Linked DNA regions of Phragmitibacter flavus. The protein of the gene in region 2 binds, or shares a complex with, the protein of the main gene of each other region. Links are inferred from orthologs where the notes say so. Each region holds a gene or a part of one and is shown on either strand. Other genes may lie near its edges.

The links.
Region 1: the proteins of FEM03_RS15635 (region 2) and FEM03_RS11735 are in contact, whole or in part, in a cryo-EM structure (PDB 7NYH), measured with the Escherichia coli proteins. The link is inferred for Phragmitibacter flavus from one-to-one orthologs.

What each region holds. Positions count from the first base shown.
Region 1 is NZ_VAUV01000008.1:65,705-77,645, reverse strand. What follows is about bases 1-2,739. They hold FEM03_RS11735 (NADH-quinone oxidoreductase subunit A), read right to left. Parts: upstream 1,688-2,739; coding sequence 1,313-1,687; downstream 1-1,312. Other genes in these bases: FEM03_RS11720 (sulfite exporter TauE/SafE family protein), read left to right, coding at 2,568-2,739; FEM03_RS11725 (hypothetical protein), read right to left, coding at 2,049-2,381; FEM03_RS11730 (AraC family transcriptional regulator), read left to right, coding at 1,756-1,974; FEM03_RS11740 (Dabb family protein), read right to left, coding at 959-1,276; hemA (glutamyl-tRNA reductase), read right to left, coding at 1-780. In the rest of the region: more of FEM03_RS11720, read left to right, coding at 2,740-3,338; FEM03_RS11715 (sulfatase), read left to right, coding at 3,385-4,887; FEM03_RS11710 (sulfatase family protein), read left to right, coding at 4,906-6,573; FEM03_RS11705 (arylsulfatase), read left to right, coding at 6,589-8,004; FEM03_RS11700 (TIM barrel protein), read left to right, coding at 8,044-9,021; FEM03_RS11695 (FAD-dependent oxidoreductase), read right to left, coding at 9,083-11,029; FEM03_RS11690 (lysozyme inhibitor LprI family protein), read right to left, coding at 11,138-11,854; rfaD (ADP-glyceromanno-heptose 6-epimerase), read right to left, coding at 11,869-11,941. UniProt on the Escherichia coli protein: NDH-1 shuttles electrons from NADH, via FMN and iron-sulfur (Fe-S) centers, to quinones in the respiratory chain. The immediate electron acceptor for the enzyme in this species is believed to be ubiquinone.
Region 2 is NZ_VAUV01000011.1:86,602-92,402, forward strand. What follows is about bases 1-2,753. They hold FEM03_RS15635 (NADH-quinone oxidoreductase subunit J family protein), read right to left. Parts: upstream 1,783-2,753; coding sequence 1,219-1,782; downstream 1-1,218. Other genes in these bases: nuoL (NADH-quinone oxidoreductase subunit L), read right to left, coding at 1-862; nuoK (NADH-quinone oxidoreductase subunit NuoK), read right to left, coding at 876-1,193; FEM03_RS15640 (NuoI/complex I 23 kDa subunit family protein), read right to left, coding at 1,909-2,454; FEM03_RS15645 (complex I subunit 1/NuoH family protein), read right to left, coding at 2,464-2,753. Outside these bases: more of FEM03_RS15645, read right to left, coding at 2,754-3,666; FEM03_RS15650 (hypothetical protein), read right to left, coding at 3,898-4,563; FEM03_RS15655 (NADH-quinone oxidoreductase subunit G), read right to left, coding at 4,689-5,801. UniProt on the Escherichia coli protein: NDH-1 shuttles electrons from NADH, via FMN and iron-sulfur (Fe-S) centers, to quinones in the respiratory chain. The immediate electron acceptor for the enzyme in this species is believed to be ubiquinone.

The DNA.
Region 1 (11,941 bases), on a different replicon or contig from region 2:
TTTGACGACAAAATGGGGGGCGCTGGTGCTGCTGATGATGATGTCAACATCATGGACCGCGCGTTCCCACTGGTCGAAGCGCAGCGCTTCGCCGCCCATTTCTTCGGCGAGCAGGACGGCGCGATCGTGAGACCGGTTGGAGACGATGATGCTTTTGGCACCACGGGAGAGTAGGCTTTGGGCGCAGGTGCGGCTCATGTCGCCGGCACCAATGAGAAGGACTTTGCTGTCGCGGAGGTTGCCGAAGATTTTTTCGGCGATTTTGACGGTGACGCTGCCGATGGAAGTGGTGCCGCGCTGGATGTTGGTGTCGTTGCGGACCAGTTTGCCGACGGTGAAAGCGCGTTGGAAAAGCTTGTTGAGGGAGCGCCCGGTGGCCCCGGCTTTGAGGGCGGTGTCGTAGGCGCTTTTGACTTGTCCCAAAATTTCGGTTTCGCCGAGGACCATGGAGTCGAGTCCACTGACGACGCGGAACAGGTGTCGGGCAGCGGCATCTTCGCTGAGCTGGTAGGTGGTGAGGGCCTGACGCTGGGCGGGGCTGAGGGCGAAGTGGTCGACGAGGTATTGGCGGAGCTTTTGCAATCCTTCCTCCGGGTTTTCGTCGTTGCAGGCGGAGTAGATCTCGACGCGGTTGCAGGTGGAAAGCACGACACTTTCCTCAAACCCGGGCAAGGCGGTGACCTGGCGGGCGGCTTCGGGGAGGTGGCTTGAGGCAAAGGCCAGCCTTTCGCGCAACTCCAGGGGAGTCGTGCGATGGTTCAGGCCAAGGCAAAGGAACATTCAGAAAAGCACGGGTGAGGGGGTCAGCGGGCAAAAGCAACACTGGCCTGAACAGATTACTATGCCAGACGACGTTTCTTGCGCAAGCCTGTGGTGGGGCGACCTTTGCAGGCTTTCTGCGAGGGGCGACGGCATGGGAACCTGCCAGTATTGGCTACGTCGGCGGGGACCCGGCAGGTCAGGAGTATTTGACGTCCTTGCGGGGGTCCATTTCAAAAGTGAGGACCTGGCGTTTGTCGACCGAGGGATCGAGAACTTCGCGGACAAACTTAAAATATTGGGCGTCGTCCTGGAGGATGGCGAGTTTGTCGAGGCTCTCGGCTTCGATGCTGAGGAACCAGTCCCAAGGATCGCTGTCCTTGATGCGTTTGCCGACGTTGAGGTGCAGCACTTCGCGAATGCGCAGCAGGCTGGTGCGTGAAGTCCACATCATCTCCTCCAAACGTTCGGCGGTGATTTCGGGTTTGAGGGTGAACAGGGAGACCTGGCAGATCATGATAAAATCTCGAAAACCGTCCTAGCGACCACCGGCCTATGAGCTCCAGTCGAGCGCACGCTTGCGCCAGGCATAGATGAAGGCGACGAGCAGGATGCCGACAAAACCGAGCATGGTGAAAAGGATGTCGGCACCGTAGGCAACCAGATAATCTTTATAGATGACGGCCCAAGGATACATGAAGACAACTTCGATGTCGAACAGCACGAACAGCATGGCGACGATGTAAAATTTCACGCTGAAGCGTGGCTGGCCTTCGGTAATGGGGAGCATGCCGCACTCGTAAGCGGAGTCCTTCATCGAATTGCGTTTGGCGGATCGACCGAAGAGCACGCTCAGGAGCAGGGTCATTCCAGCAAAACCAGCGGCGAGGAGCGCTTGCAAAAGAACGGGCGAGTAGTTTTCGAGCATGACGGGCGGGGCGGTTCGAATGGAGGAGGGAGGGGAACGACGAGGGCAGAGTAAGTGGAGGGACGGTGGTGTCAAGTGGGCAGTCGGAGGTCGGAGGTCGGAGGTCGGAGGTCGGAGGTCGGAGGTCGGAGGTCGGAGGTCGGAGGTCGGAGGTCGGAGGTCGGAGGTCGGAGGTCGGAAGGCGGAAGGCGGAAGGCGGAAGGCGGAAGGCGGAAGGCGGAAGGCGGAAGGCGGAAGGCGGAAGGCGGAAGGCGGAGGTGGATTGGGGTGGCCTGCTCGCGAACTAGAAGCCAAAAAAAGACCGCCCGGTGTGCGGGCGGCCTTTTTGAAATGAACGGTGAGTAGAAACTAAACGACTTAATTAACGAGCGGCTGCGGCTGCGGCTGCAGCGGCTTCGGCACGGGCCAGAGTAAAAGTGCTGGCGGCTTGTTCGATGCCTTTGAGGCCACGATAGCTTTTGAGCTTTTTCTCAACCAAACCACGACCGACGAGGTTTTGAAGTTTTTCGTAGGAGCGGAGGCGTAACATTTCTTCGCCACCACTTACCGCATTTTTTAGTTTGAGATTTTCGTAAACCAAACCAAACAAGACATTGAATTCATAAGTCTTGCTTTCCGAGAGAACGTTCACCAATTCATCTGTTACATGATCAGGAACCCTACGTGAAAAACGTGTCTTTCTTACGGTAGCCATAGACAGCTAGAATAGCACAGCATCGGCATTTGGCGAACGGTTTTGTTGGCCAATGTGCAATTTTTTCCTGTAAACAGGCGGTTTGCAGCCTTTTTGTAAGAAATTAGCAGCAAATCCGTTTGTGACATTTTCCTGCGGTTTTTTCGTTGCGCATGACCTGTTAGCATGGATGGCAGGTGGTCTTTGATGCCGTTCCCCGACTCGATTCTCGACCAAACTTTGCTAACCAGTGGCAGCGCTTTGTTGCTCGCGCTGGTCGGAGCCTTGTTCATCGGCATGGCAAAGGCGGGCCTGGCGGGCTGTGGATTGGTGAGCGTGGTGTTGTTTGCGGAAACTTTGGGAGCGAAAGCTTCGACGGGTGTGGTGCTGCCTTTGTTGATCGCGGCAGATTTGATGGGCTTCTGGCTGCTGCGGCGTGGTGGCTCCTGGAAACAGGTGTGGCCGTTGGCGCCGCCTGCCATTTTGGGGGTGGTGATCGGATGGTGGCTGCTCGACAAGCTGGACAATCTGCTTGCCCGACAGGCGATTGGATGGGTGATTTTAGCGCTTCTCGCGCTGAAATTGCTGTTGGATTGGAAGCGGGATCAGCTCGCGCACCTGCATCGGCATGCGATTTTCACATGGGGAATCGGCGTGGCGGCGGGGGTGACGACCATGCTGGCAAATGCGGCAGGGCCGGTGATGGCGGTTTATTTGCTGGCTCACCGGCATGGAAAGGCGGATTATCTGGGCGTTTTCACGCGCTTTTTCCTTTTCATTAATTTGGTGAAGGTGCCGTTTAGTGCGCAGATCGGACTGATCAATGGGCCGTCTTTATGGACCAATGCCCTGCTCTTGCCGGCGGTGGTGGGAGGCATTTTTCTTGGCTGGCGGGTGGTGAAAGTGATGTCGCAGAAGGTTTTTGAGTGGGCGATGTTTGTGTTTGCCCTGCTGGCTGCAATCCGGTTGGTGGCTTGAGTGGAAATTGGATAGATTGCGCGGTTGATCGCGTTTCAAGGGACTCATGCGCGCGCCCGCCTGCCTCACTTATTTGTCTGTATCTATAGCGTTTCTGTCCGGTTGGGCCTGGCTCGAGCCATGTTCAGCAGCGACGGTTAAACCGAATGTGCTGTTCATCGCGATTGATGACCAGAATGACTGGATCGGAACGATGGGGCATGCGGCGGCCAAGACGCCAAACATTGATGCATTGGCCGCACGTGGGACGGTTTTTCTTAACGCCCATTGTCAGTCTCCGCTCTGCAATCCATCGCGCACCAGCGTGATGTTGGGGCTGAGACCAACCTCAACCGGTATTTATGGATTGTCGCCTTGGTTTCGAAATTTGGATGAGTTCAAAAATCGGGTGGCGTTGCCGCAACATTTCAAGGCGAATGGATACCAGACGCTGACAGCGGGTAAGATCTACCACGGGAATCCAGGTGGACCGGCCAAACGGGCGGCGGAATTTGGTGTTTGGGGGCCAAATGGCGGCATCGGTATCAAGCCTGACACGAAACTCATCCCGGCGACGCCCATGGGCGATCATCCGTTGATGGATTGGGGAGTTTTTGATCATCGCGATGAGGACAAGGGCGATCATCAAGTGGCTACTTGGGCGGTGGAGAAGATCAAGACGGCGAAAAAAGGGGAGCCGTTTTTCTTGGCGGCGGGTTTTTTCCTTCCACATGTGCCGTGTTATGCGACACAAAAATGGTTCGATCTTTATCCCGATGATGACAGTCTGCTTCCTCCGGTGAAAGCCGACGAGCGGGCCGGCACTCCGCGATTTTCATGGTATCTGCATTGGTCGCTTCCTGAACCGCGCTTGAAATGGGTTCGCGAGAATCAACAATGGCGGAATCTGGTGCGCAGTTACCTCGCATGCACCAGTTTTGTGGATGCGCAGGTCGGTCGACTGATGGCTGCACTGGAGGAGTCGGGTCAGGCTGACAATACCATCATCGTGCTTTGGAGCGACCACGGCTGGCATCTTGGCGAAAAGGAAATCACCGGAAAGAATACCTTGTGGGAACGCAGCACCCGGGTGCCATTGATTTTCGCCGGGCCAGGGGTCGCGGCGAATGGTCGCTGCACGCAGCCAGCGGAGTTGCTCGACATTTATCCGACGCTGATTCAGTTGTGCGGACTGCCTCCCCGGACCGACCTCGAAGGACAGAGTCTTGTCCCGCAACTGGCGGATGAGAAGGCGCGTCGCGAACGTCCGGCGATCACCAGTCACAATCAGGGCAACCACGCGGTTCGCAGTGAACGCTGGCGTTACATTGTTTATGCGGATGGCAGTGAGGAACTCTACGACCTTGAGGCTGATCCTAACGAATGGAACAATCTGGCTGCCGACAAGGATTCGCAGCCAATCATCGCGGAACATCGTCGTTGGTTGCCGACGATGGATCGTCCGCCGGCGCCCGGCAGTGCCCATCGGGTGCTGACTTACGACAAGACCACCCGCAGCGTCATTTGGGAAGGCAATCCTATTGGTGACAACGACGCCATTCCTGAATAAGAATTAAATCCAACGACCATGTTGATCCTCAGATACCTATTCCTTTGCAGCTTTCTGACCGGGGCACTGCATGCCGCCACCGACAAACGACCCAACATCCTGTTTATCTTCGCCGATGACTGGGGCCGTATTGCCAGCGCCTACGCTAAACTTGATGGACCGGGCACCATCAGCGATGCCGTTCATACGCCCAATATTGACCGCATCGCGGCATCGGGAGTTTTGTTTCGTCGTGCGTTTGTATCATCCCCAAGTTGCACGCCTTGTCGAAGCGCGTTGATTTCAGGTCAGCATTTCTGGCGCACTGGTCGCGCAGCGATTTTGCGCGGAGCCGTCTGGGACGGAAGCAATCCTGCCTATCCGCTGATGCTGCGTGACGCGGGATATCACATTGGCAAAAGCTACAAGGTTTGGGGCCCGGGAACAGCCGAAGTCGATCCCTACGGCGGTCGCGCGCACAGCTATGAAAAAGCGGGGGGCAAGTTCAACCAGTTTTCGCAGCACGTGACGCGGATGGTGGCCGCGGGAAAAGGTTTGGAAGAGGCTAAACAAACCCTTTACGATGAGGTCTCCAGCAACTTCGACGCTTTCTTAAGCGACCGCAAAAAGGATCAGCCCTTTACGTTTTGGTTCGGTCCCACCAATGTGCATCGCAAGTGGATCAAGGGTTCTGGCAACGCGCTGTGGAACATTGATCCAGAGACGCTCAAAGGCAAACTTCCCGCTTTCTTGCCTGATGTTCCCGAGGTGCGCGAAGATGTGGCCGATTATCTTGGCGAGATCCAGGCGCTTGATGCTGCGGTGGGGCTGTTGTTGATGAAACTTGAGGCGATTGGCGAGCTGGATAACACCTTGATGGTGATCTCCGGCGATCACGGACCTCCCGGATTTCCGCACGGCAAATGCAACCTTTACGACTTCGGCTCCGCCATTCCGCTGATCATCGCCGGACCCGGGGTCAAGGGTGGTCGGGTTGTTGATGATCTCACCAGCCTCACCGATCTCGCGCCAACCTTTCTCACGCTGGCCAATGTGCCGGTGCCGGAGGTGATGACCGGTCGTAATTTGCTGCCGTTGTTGCAATCGACCCAAAGCGGCCAAATTGATCCAGCCCGCGATGCGGTTTTTATTGGTCGGGAACGCCATGTCGAAAATGCCCGGGACGGTTTTCTTCCCTATCCCCAACGAGCCATCCGGACGGCGGATCATTTGTATGTGATCAATTTTGAACCCGACCGCTGGCCATTGGGCGAGCCCTACCGCCTTGATGGACCGAATCCGCCCTCCCTCGAAGAGCTTACTGAAGATACCCGTGCCACCATTCCCGATGAAGATTCCGGCCCAACGAAAGCCTGGTTGGTCGGTGCGCGTCACGATCCGCAATGGAAACCCTATTACGAACGGGCCTATGGCAAACGCCCGCGGGCAGAACTTTACCATCTGAAAAACGATCCGCATCAAACCAAGAACCTCGCGGGAGATCCAGCACACGCTGCTTTGGAAAGTCAGTTGGAGAAGCGGCTGATGGATGAGTTGAAGAATACCGGTGATCCACGGGTGATCGACAACGGCAAATTTTTCGAAACCCCTCCGATGGCGGGGCCCACCAAAGATGTGGAAAAACGCGGCGGCGGCAAAACGCCCGAAGACCTCCGTCGCGGCCCCAGTCTCAACACCGTTCCCTGATTTTTGCTTCACCTTATGAAACGCATCGTCTTCCTTCTTTCGCTATTGGTCTCAGCGTCGCTGCATGCAGCGGAAAGCAAACCTAACATCATTTTTATTCTTGCCGATGACCTTGGTTATGGAGACCTGGGGTGTTATGGTCAGCAACGCATCAAGACGCCGAATCTTGATCGCATGGCGGAAGAGGGGATGCGGTTTACGAGTGTCTATTCTGGCGCGACCGTGTGCGCGCCTTCGCGTTCGGTTTTGATGACAGGCAAACACACGGGGAACACGCGGGTTCGTGGCAATGCCGGTCAGAACGAACCAGCAAGACAGGCATTGCGTGATGAGGATGTCACAGTGGCGGAGGTGTTGAAGGATTCTGGCTATTACACGGGCTTGATTGGCAAGTGGGGCCTTGGTGATGTCGGCGGGGCGGAGTCTGGATTGCCCAGGAAGCAAGGGTTTGATGAATTTTATGGATATTTAAATCAACGTCATGCGCACAACTACTATCCGACTTTTTTGTGGAGAAATGAGACGAGGGAGAAGTTACGCAACACGGTGCCGGATGAAACGCCTGAGGGGGCGGGCAAGTCAGACAACAAGCTGGATTACACGCATGATTTGTTTGCTGAAGAGGCGTTGAAGTTCATCAAGACTCACGGTGAGAACCAGAAGCAGCCATTCTTTCTTTATCTGGCTCTAACAACGCCTCATGCCAACAACGAAGCCAAACAAGAGGGGATGGAAGTCCCGGATTTTGGTGATTATGCAAAAGAGGATTGGCCCGATGCGCAGAAAGGTTTTGCTGCGATGGTTTCGAGATTGGATCGTGATGTGGGACGGGTGCTCGATCGGTTGAAGGAGCTCGGCATCGACAAAAACACCCTGGTGATTTTTAGCTCTGACAATGGCCCGCACAAAGAAGGTGGACACATTCCTGCTTACTTTAACTCGGCAGGTGAGTTCAGAGGAATCAAACGCGATCATACCGATGGCGGGATTCGCGTTCCGACGATTGCGTGGTGGCCAGGCAAGGTTCCTGGCGGAAAGGTCAGTGATGCGGTGTGGTATTTTGCAGATGCGCTACCGACGTTCGGCGCGCTTGCCAGCGGCAAGATACCGGATGGATTGGATGGTCTGGATGTCACACCGACTTTAATGGGGGAAGCGCAGCCGGAGTTGGCGGAGCGGTTCCTCTATTGGGAGTTCCATGAGCGGGGATTTGTGCAGGCGTCGCGTTGGAAAAACTGGAAGGCGATTCGCCCTGAGCCGAACGCGGCGTTGACGCTCTATGATTTGAGCAAGGATGTGAAGGAGGAGGTCAACGTGGCCTCTGAGAACCCAGAGGTGGTGGAGGCTTTCGAAAGCTATTTGAAGACGGCGCGCACGGAGACGGCGGACTGGCCGATTACAGCACCGAAACGAGGGAACAAGAAAAATTAGAGATTGATCTGCGCGCGGGATTTCGGCAGGTTGTGGGGCATGCCATCCATTGAATCCAATCGTCGTTCGTTTCTTAAAGCCTTTGCTGCCACGGCGGCTTCCAGTCTTTTACCTGGAGGGGCGGGGTTGCTGGCTCAGGAGAAAAAGGCGGGGCTGAAGTTGTCTTTGGCGGAGTGGTCGCTGAATAAACGCATTTTTAAGAAGGCGGGAGCGGAGCCGTTGGATCATTTGGATTTTGCTAAAACGGCGAAGTCGATGGGGATCGATGCGGTGGAATATGTGAGCCAGTGTTTTGACGACAAGACAGCGGGGGCGGATTATTTGAAGGAGATGAAGACGCGGGCGGATGGCGAAGGCGTGAAGAGCTTGCTGATCATGGTGGACCGCGAGGGGAATCTTGGAGAACCGGATGAGGCGAAGCGCCAGCAGACCGTGGAGAACCATTTGAAGTGGCTGGATGCGGCGAAGTTTTTGGGATGTCACAGCATCCGGGTGAATGCGGCGAGCAATCCGAAGCTGACCTGGGAGGAACAGGCAAAGCTGGCGGCGGATGGGTTGCACCGGCTGTGCGTCGAGGGTGACAAGCGCGGGTTGTTTGTGGTGGTGGAAAACCACGGTGGGTTGTCGTCAAACGGCAAGTGGCTGACGGAGGTGATGAAACTCGCGGATCATGCGCGGGTGGGGATTTTGCCTGACTTTGGCAATTTTTATACCGATCGGGCGAAGGGCGAACTTTACAATCCTTATCTGGGATTGCGTGAGTTCATGCCGTGGGTAAGGGGCTCCATGAGCGCGAAGGCGTTTGATTGGGATACCGGCGCGGGCAAGTTTTACACGGAAGACCGTCGTGAAGGGCGTGAGTTGACGCTGGATTTTGAGAGGTTGATCAAGATTGTGGTGGGCGCGGGATACTCGGGTTATGTGGGGATCGAGTATGAAGGCGACAAGCACCCCGAGGAAGAGGGGATCAAGCTTACCAAGCAGGTGCTTGAGGAGTTGTTTGCGATGGTAGGGTGATGGTGGCCTGGCTTGTCCGGTCGTCTAAAATCGGGCGACTGGTGAAGTGGGGATGGGGTTATCAGTTTTTTGTCTCTTTGTGAGTTGGGGGGCGATTGTGTTTGGAGGGGAAGAGAGCGCGGATGACTTGGGCGCGGGTGGTTTTGGTGTCGGCGGTGAGATCGAATTGGGCTTCGGGGTTGTTGTGGGTTTTGGCGAGGGCGATCCAGCGAGGGAGGAGCGCGGTGTCGATGGGTAGGCTGAGTTGAACGTCGTGCAAGGGCATGGGGTGGGCGTATTGACCGAACCAGCGGGGCCATTCGGCATGTTTGCCGTCGGCGGGTTTGTGGAGACTGTGGAGGCCGCCAAGCATGCCGAGGGTTTGCACGGAGATGAAGTCGGGATGGTCGGGTGGGACATCGCCGACGTAGATGGTGGCAGCGCGGTGATGATGGAGGAGTTTTTGGAGTTGGGGGACGTCGACTTCCTGAAGGTTGGGGGTTTCGGATTTTAGGGCGAGGTGGACGGCGAGTCCGGCGGCCTGGCCCATGGCGGTCCAGACGGGTTCGAGTCGGAGGGCCCCGAACCCGACATGACTCGCGCTGACGGCGACGGGGACGAGGAGGTTGGTGACTTCGTTGGGGACGATGGTGCCGTAGGCGACTTGGAAGGGCGCGTTGGGGACGTAGAATTCGCCGAAGTGTTGTCCGTCGAAGCGGGTGCCGGTGCGGCCGCTGCCGTGGCAGTTGTGGGAGTAGTCGCCGATGGCGATGCTGTCTTTGATGAGAGTGATGCGCACGTCGTCGGCGGTGAGGCGGGTGTCGTTTTGGGTGAAGACATGCTGGCCGATCATGCGGCGGGCTTCGCGGATGTAGAGTTGTTCGGGGAGGTGCTGGTGGTTGGGCCATTCGTCTTTGCAAAGGCCCCATGAGCGGGCGTCGGCGCGGATGTTGGCTGGGACGGCGTCGTCGTTCTGGAGGAAGTAGAGCATGCCGACCTGGTAACGGGTGTGTCGGTCGATGATGCGCTGGCGTTTGGTTTCGTCGGCCTCGGGGTAGTCGTCGTTGATGTCGGGCATGGAGAGGCGGACGATGCCGCGTGACATGTCGTTGATGTCGGCTTTGGAATTGGGGAGGAGTGGGGGTTGGAGTTTGTAGATGGCTTTGCTGGTGACGGCGACGAGGTCTTTGGGGATTTCGAGTCCATTGGCGTGCTGGATGCCGAAGACGTGGGTGAGTTTGCCGCTGGCGAAGAGGTCGAGGAGGGGGAGGAAATCTTCGCGGTTGTAGCCTGCGGGTTTGGGTGTGGGGGCGATGTTGTTGGGTTGGTTGGTAACGGCCCATCGGTAGTTGTAACCTTGGACGAGGAAGTCGCCGCCTTCGGGAACGTCCTTGGCAACGGGTTCGTTGTAGGTGGCCTGATCTTCGCGTCCGACGATGTATTTGACGGCTGCTTTGGCCATGAGGTCGCCTTCGTAGGTGGCGTCGATGTAGGTTTTGGCGCGGAAGGTTTGTGTGTTGGATTCGGTTTCGGCGGGTTGACCGCTGGGGTGGAAGGTGGCGGAGAGGATGCGGGAGGGGAGCGAGCGCGTGCTGGCGAGGCCGCTGAGGGTGTGGCGGGTGAGGACGGTGATGGTGGGGTGTTCGGCGAGCATTTGCTCGAAGACGAGCTGATTGACTTTTGGCTCGGCGAAGTTGCCTTCGAAGGTGGCTTTGGCCTGGGGGGAGTCGGGGCCGTAAGTGTCAGCGTAGTGTTTTTTGATGCGTTGGTTGAAGTCCCACCAGAAGCCGGTGAGGGAGGGGAGGGAGCGGAAGTCAGCGTGGGTGAGTCCGTTGGTGACCATGCCGCCGACGAAAGAATAGGGCTCGACGAGGAGGACGGTGCGGCCTTCAGCGGCAGCGGAGCAGGCGGCGGCGATGCCTGCGGGGGTGCCTCCGTAAACAAGGAGGTCGTGGATTTTTTCCTGCCCGGGGAGTCGGTGGGTGAGGAGCAGCAGGAGAAGGAGGCTGAGCAGGGCGAGGCGTTTCATGTGGGATTGAGGAAACGCGGTGCCGATGTCGATTTTTACATCGGAAGGAACGCAGGGGAGGTCGGCGAATTTGGCCGGGTTGAATGCCGTGGCTCCAGGGAGCGTTGGTTACTCGATGGAGGGCTTTCCGGTTTCGGCGGCTTTACTTGTGACGGCTTGGGCTTCAGGGGAGAGGGCGGTTGCTTTGAAATAACGTCCGTCAAAATGGGCGCGGTTGCCGTGGTAATGGTCGGCGTTGGCGGTGATGATTTCAAGATACAGGCCACGGTGGATGAAGGCGATGCTGGTCTCGTCGGGCTTGTCGGCGTCGCGTCCTTGGTCGCTGAACCAGCCGATGGGAGAGTTCCATCGGGCGATGCCGGAAAGGGCACCGAGGTCGAAGGATTCGCCGCGAACGACGTTGAATTCGAAGAGGAGTTGATCGGGTTTTTCGACGATGGAGAGAGTGCCGCCTTTGCCGTCGATCCAGAATCCGGCGAGAGTGTTGCCTTCGTTTTTGAGGAGGCTTTGCAACCATTTGGTGCGTTCTTCGGTCAACTCTGCGGCGGCGATGAGGGAAGTTGCGTTGGTTTTTGGGTTGGTGTCTTCGCCGGCAGCGACTTCGGCTTGTTGATCACGAAAGATGACCCAATCGCGCTGGATCTGTTTGAGGTCGTTGAAGGTGGATTCAGCGAGCCGGGATTTGGCTTTGGCCCAGGTGGCGTTGAGTTCGCGATCAGCTTTGGCGAAGCGGGCTTTCGCTTCGTCCAATGATGAAGTGATGGCAGCTTGAGAGATGGCCAGGCTGATGAACCACAGGATGAAGGGGAGGATCAGTCTGGACATGAGCAAGGAAAGGACTAATCGCCGAGGAGTTTGTTGGGGGCGAGGTAGTTTTGGACGTAGTCGCGCACGGCTTCGGTGAGCACATAG
Region 2 (5,801 bases):
CCACCCCGCCCGGCAGGAAAAGAAAATCGACCCGCACCAGCATGTAAACCCCGGCCGCCACCATCGTCGCCGCGTGAATCAAAGCCGAAACCGGCGTCGGACCTTCCATCGCATCCGGCAACCACACATGCAGCGGAGCCTGCGCACTCTTGCCCACTGCCCCGAGGAAAATTCCCAATGCTGCCAGCGTAAAAATCGCCGAAGAGTTTTCCGAAGCATGCTTCAACGGACTGGACGCCACCTCCATGGAATCCTTCAACCCTTCAAAGGACAAATCCCCACTGCCCAACGCAAACAAAATCAAAATGCCCGTCATGAACCCAAAGTCACCAATGCGGTTCGTCAAGAACGCCTTCTTCGCCGCATCGCTCGCCTCAGGTTTTTTGAACCAATGTCCAATCAACAAATAACTGCTCACCCCAACCAGTTCCCAGAACAGGAACATCATCAAAAGGTTGTCAGCAAACACGATCCCGATCATCGAGAACATGAACAACGACAACGCCCCGAAAAACCGCGCCTTTGCATCGTCGTCCTTCATGTAGGCCATCGAATACAAATGCACCAGGAAACCGACGAAGGTGACGATGAACAACATCCCGCGGCTCTGACGATCCACCGTAATCCCAATGTGCGCCTGAAAATCCCCCACGTTTAAAAAGGGCAGCAAGGGAAACGTTGCATCATCCGCACCCAGCAACATGCACGAGGCCACCAAGATGATCAGCGCCACCCCGGTGCTGATCACGTGCGCCACATTTTTCAGCAAGCCGTGGGCCAGCATGATCGTCAGCGCCGACATCAACGGCAGCAGCAGGATGGTGCCTGTTAACGATTGAAGTTTTGATAAATCCGGGTCCATGCAATCAACAACCTTAGCCTTTCATCTTCTCCACCGCGCCGATATCGACACTCTGTTTCGCACGATACAGCGCCACGATGATCGCAAGTCCAACGGCGACTTCTGCGGCTGCCACCGTGATGGTGAAAAACACCAGCGCCTGCGCACTGTAGTCGGGCAATCCATCCACCAGATTGAATCGGGAAAATGCCACCAAGGTCAGATTCGCCGCGCTCAACATCATCTCCAGACACATGAAGATGGTCAAGATGTTGCGCCGCGCCACCACCCCTGTTAGCCCGATGGCAAACAGAAGACCGCTGACAAACAAGTAGTGGTTAAGGGTGATCATGTCTTCAATGTTCGCTCATCTCGATTCAGCTAACTTCCTTCTTGCTCATGATCACCACCCCGACGGTGCTGACCAGCAACAGAACTCCAACCAACTGAATCTGAAAGTAATAGCGGTGGAACAACTCCTCACCCACCAGCTTCGCATCCGGCAATGTCCGCTCCTGCAAATCCGTCTTGATCGTCTCAATCTTCGCCTTCTCAGCCGCCACCACGTAGTCAATCGGCACATCCGCCAGAGTCTTCTCACCCGCCTTGTGCTCATTCAAGATCACCGCCAGTTGCACTCCAAAAACCAACGCCAGTCCAATCCCGCCCACCACCGCTGCCACATTCGGCTTGCGACCTTCTTCAGCCTTGATGTCCAGCAACATGATGATGAACAAAAACAGCACCATCACCGCCCCGGCATAAACCAGGATCTGAATGATCCCAATGAAGTAGGCGTCCAGACTGATGAACAACGCCGCCAATCCCACAAAGCTCATCACCAGCGACAGCGCACTCGCCACCGGGTTCCTGCAAATCACCACCATCGCCCCAAAGCCGAGCGTGACGATTGCAAAAAGATAAAACAGGGCAGCAGGCATAGGTTAAAAGTCGGAAGTCGGAAGTCGGAAGTCGGAAGTGCCAGAAAGCCAGATGACGTCATCATGCCGTCCAGTGATCAACACCAAACAACTTCCGACTTCCGCTTTCCGACTTCCGACTTTCATCTATTTCAGTTCGTTCCACTTGTTGACCAATCCGGTGCGCACGCCGCCGATTTGGTAAAGTTTCGTTTTGTCGTGCACCATCTCCGCACGGGTCTCACCGGTAATCGCATAATCCTTGCGCAGGAAAATGGCCTGCTCTGGACAAACTTCTTCACACATGCCGCAGTAAATGCAGCGGATCATATCAATCGTAAACTGACGCGGCCTCTTCTCCACCTTCGCCCATGGATCATTGGAGGGAATCTCCTCTGGCACGATGGTGATTGCCCGTGGCGGACAAATGAACTCGCACAACTGACATGACACACAGCGCTCCCGGCCATGCTCGTCCGTCACCAATGCAGGAGCCCCGCGATAATGTTCTGGAAGCTGGGAATCCCACTTCTCCTCCGGGTATTGCATTGTCACTTCCGTCCTGCCGCCCACGATGGAGCGAAAGGTGCGCACCGCGTGACCAAAAGTAATCGCCATGCCTCTGGCGAACGTGGAGATAAACCAGCGTTCATGCCATTTCAGCTTGGGGCGTTGAACAACAACAGTAGCCATGACAACAAGTTAGATTTTGAAAAACAACATCAGCACCGCCGTGAGAATCACATTGGCCAGCGCCAGTTCGAAAAACACCAACCAGCCCAGTTTCATCAACTGGTCATATCGGAAACGCGGCAAGGTCCAGCGCACCCAGATGAAAACAATGATGCAAACCACCACCTTGGTCAGGAAGCTCGCAATGTGCAGCAGGCCCAGCCAGAACGGCGTCACCCCGGCCTCATGACTCAATCCCAAATAAGGTGCAAAAGGAATGCTCCAACCGCCGAAAAACAAGGTCACTGCCAATCCCGAACCAATGATCATGGCTGCATACTCACCCATGAAGAACAGCGCAAACTTCATCGAACTGTATTCCGTGTGATAACCCGCCACCAACTCCGTCTCGCACTCCGGCAAGTCAAATGGTGCCCGGTTGGTCTCCGCAAACATCGAGATCATGAAAATCACGAACGAAATCGCAATCGGCACCAGCAGCACCCAGCGTCCTACCGACAAACCATCCCCCCACAATGGCAACAGCAACCAGCCATGCGCATCTTGATACTCCGTCATCTTCGACAGGTTCAGCTCTCCGAAAATCATCAACAATGGCACAATCGAAAGCCCCAGCGAGATCTCATACGAAATCATCTGCGACGAACTGCGCACGCCACCAAGAAACGGATACTTTGAATTGGACGACCACCCCGCCAGCACAATCCCGTAAACCCCCAAGGACGAGATCGCAAAAATAAACAGCGGCCCCACATTCAGATCCGCAATCACCAACGGCACCGGCTCGTAAATCCATGAACTCGTCACCCCGAAATTTGCCAGCCAGCTAAAGTTCAACTCACTGCCGAAAGGAACCACCGCCGCCGTCACCATGGCCGGCACCATCACCAGAGCCGGAGCCAGCCAGAAATAAAACTTGTTCACGTGCGCCGGAGTGAAATCCTCCTTCAGGAAAAACTTCAATCCATCCGCCAACGGTTGAATCAATCCACCGATCCCAAAAATTCCCACGTCCTTCTTGAATCCAAACAGCGTCAACGGAATCCCCGTGCGGTTCGGCCCCACCCGATCCTGAATGATCGCGCTCACCCGACGTTCGGCATACACCGAATAGGCCACCATGGGCAAAATGACCATGAACGCAAAAAACACGATCTTCAACACCGAGGCGATGAGGAAAACGAAGTCGATGGTGGCGAGGGTGAGAGTCATGCCAAACGGACGGCCAAAAAATTGGATACCCCCCATCATGCGATTGAAGCGCCAACCAGCAACCCGAATTTGTGAAAAATTTCACAAGCGCCCGTTTTCAGCCGCTATTCCTGCTGAAAACTTGAGGTTCGACACCGGAATTCCATGATCATCAGGACACATCGCCACTCCGGCAATGAGCGCGACAAACCCACCCCGACCGTTGGTTGACTCCTCCACCCCTGTTCGAGCTTAAAATCGGCCCTTGCGACGCCCACCAAACAAAACCGCACACCCCACCATCGCTAGCAACGCCCGGGATGGTTCTGGGACCGCCACCAACGAAAGATAATCCACATTGATCCATCCCGCATTGCCTCCAGTGCGCACCCACGACAACACGTGCTCCCCCTCACTCAAGGTGCTCACATCAATGCCATTGACCACCATGAGCTGGCCCGCAGCCGTCATTCCTGTCACCGTATGAAACTTCACATCGTTCAAGTAAAAATCGATATCGTGCGTCGTTCCAGGCAACCCCGCACCCTGTCCACCCCCATAAAAATCGACGGTAAATGTCAAACTCTTATCGGTCCCCACCTCATCCGCCCCAAGCTGGAAATAGATATGGTGGGTCGTTGCACCGGAAGTGATCGCACGGGCAAACCCCAAAATGGATGAAGCATCCAGCCACGGCTCCATCCCCGAGGTCCAAAGCTCACCCACCGAGCCACTGATGCCATCCACCGTGGTGTAATCACCGTTCTCCCAATAATACTTGTTATCGACTCGACCTCCCCCCTCCTGCTCAAACTCTCCAGTCCCAGTGTTATCGATCCCGATATAAAAAACCGTCGATGCAGGACTCACCACCACCAACAACGCAAGCGCGATAAAAACGGTCAGTAAACTCTTCATAACAACAACCCCGGCAACGCCAACCTTACAAAAGTCGGCCAAAACGAGTCAACAGTATTCTGCACAGCCCAGCCTCACGCCGAATTCACACCCGTGGGGAAAATGGCCAAAACCACCGCTCATCCTCACCCAACAATCAAACCCTTGGCGATGCGATCCTTCTCGCGTTCCAAGAGCGGAATCGTCTCGCCGGTTTCCATTACCTGAACCCCAAGCTCACCAATTCGCGTCAGCGTCAAACCGGCAAAGATATCCACCTCCGCCGCCAGCCGCTTGAACACATCATCCACCGAATGCAGCCCATTCGACCCACTCACTGCCAGCACCAGATCCCGCAGAATCTCCCAGTCCTCACGCGCATCGCCCGGCGACTCAATCGCCTTGGCAAGCCGCTGCAAACGACCGGTCACGTTGATCATGCTGCCACGCTTCTCCGCATAGGTCGCTCCCGCCAGCACCACATCCGACAACTCCGCCACGGCATTGGCCAGCACATGACTCGAAGCCAGAAACTCCAGCTTCTCCAAATGCGCTTTCTCCAAGCCGATCTTCAGCAGGTTCTCACCCAGGCTCAACACCACACGGATCTTCCCACCAATGATGTCGGCAACGATCCCCTCCAGCCTCGCCCCTGGCTCAATGCCGAGCACCTTGCGAACGCCGTTGCTGTTCGGATTCATGTCCGCTGCGCGCAGGTAGTTGTCCGGCTCCCGCATCCGCGGCACCACATCCACATGCGGCGTTTTCACCGATGCCACCAGCGACTTGAGCAAATACAACTCCTCATTGGTCATGCGGGCGGAGGCAATGATCGCCACCTGATCCGCTGGAACGCTCTTCAGCCCCTCCGCAATCCGCTCAACTGCCTGCTTCCAAGTCGCCGCCTGGTGACGGCCATCCACCTTGATCATCGGCTGCGTCAGACGGAACTCGCTGTTCACATAGTGAAAATCCAAACGCCCGCGATCGCACATCCAGGTGCTGTTCACCTCATTGTTTTCACGCGGCGTCTGACGGTAAATCGTTTCCTGACGTGAACTCACCGTCATGTTGCAACCCCGACCACACTGCGTGCAGATCGTGTTGGTCTCCTTCAAGAACCACACGCGCTGTTGAAAGCGGAAATCGTTCGAAGTCAGCGCCCCCACCGGACAAATGTCCACCGTGTTGAGCGAATAGTTGTTCTCCAAGCGCTTGCCCGGATGCACCGTCAGCGTCGTAAAGCTGCCCCGCTCAGT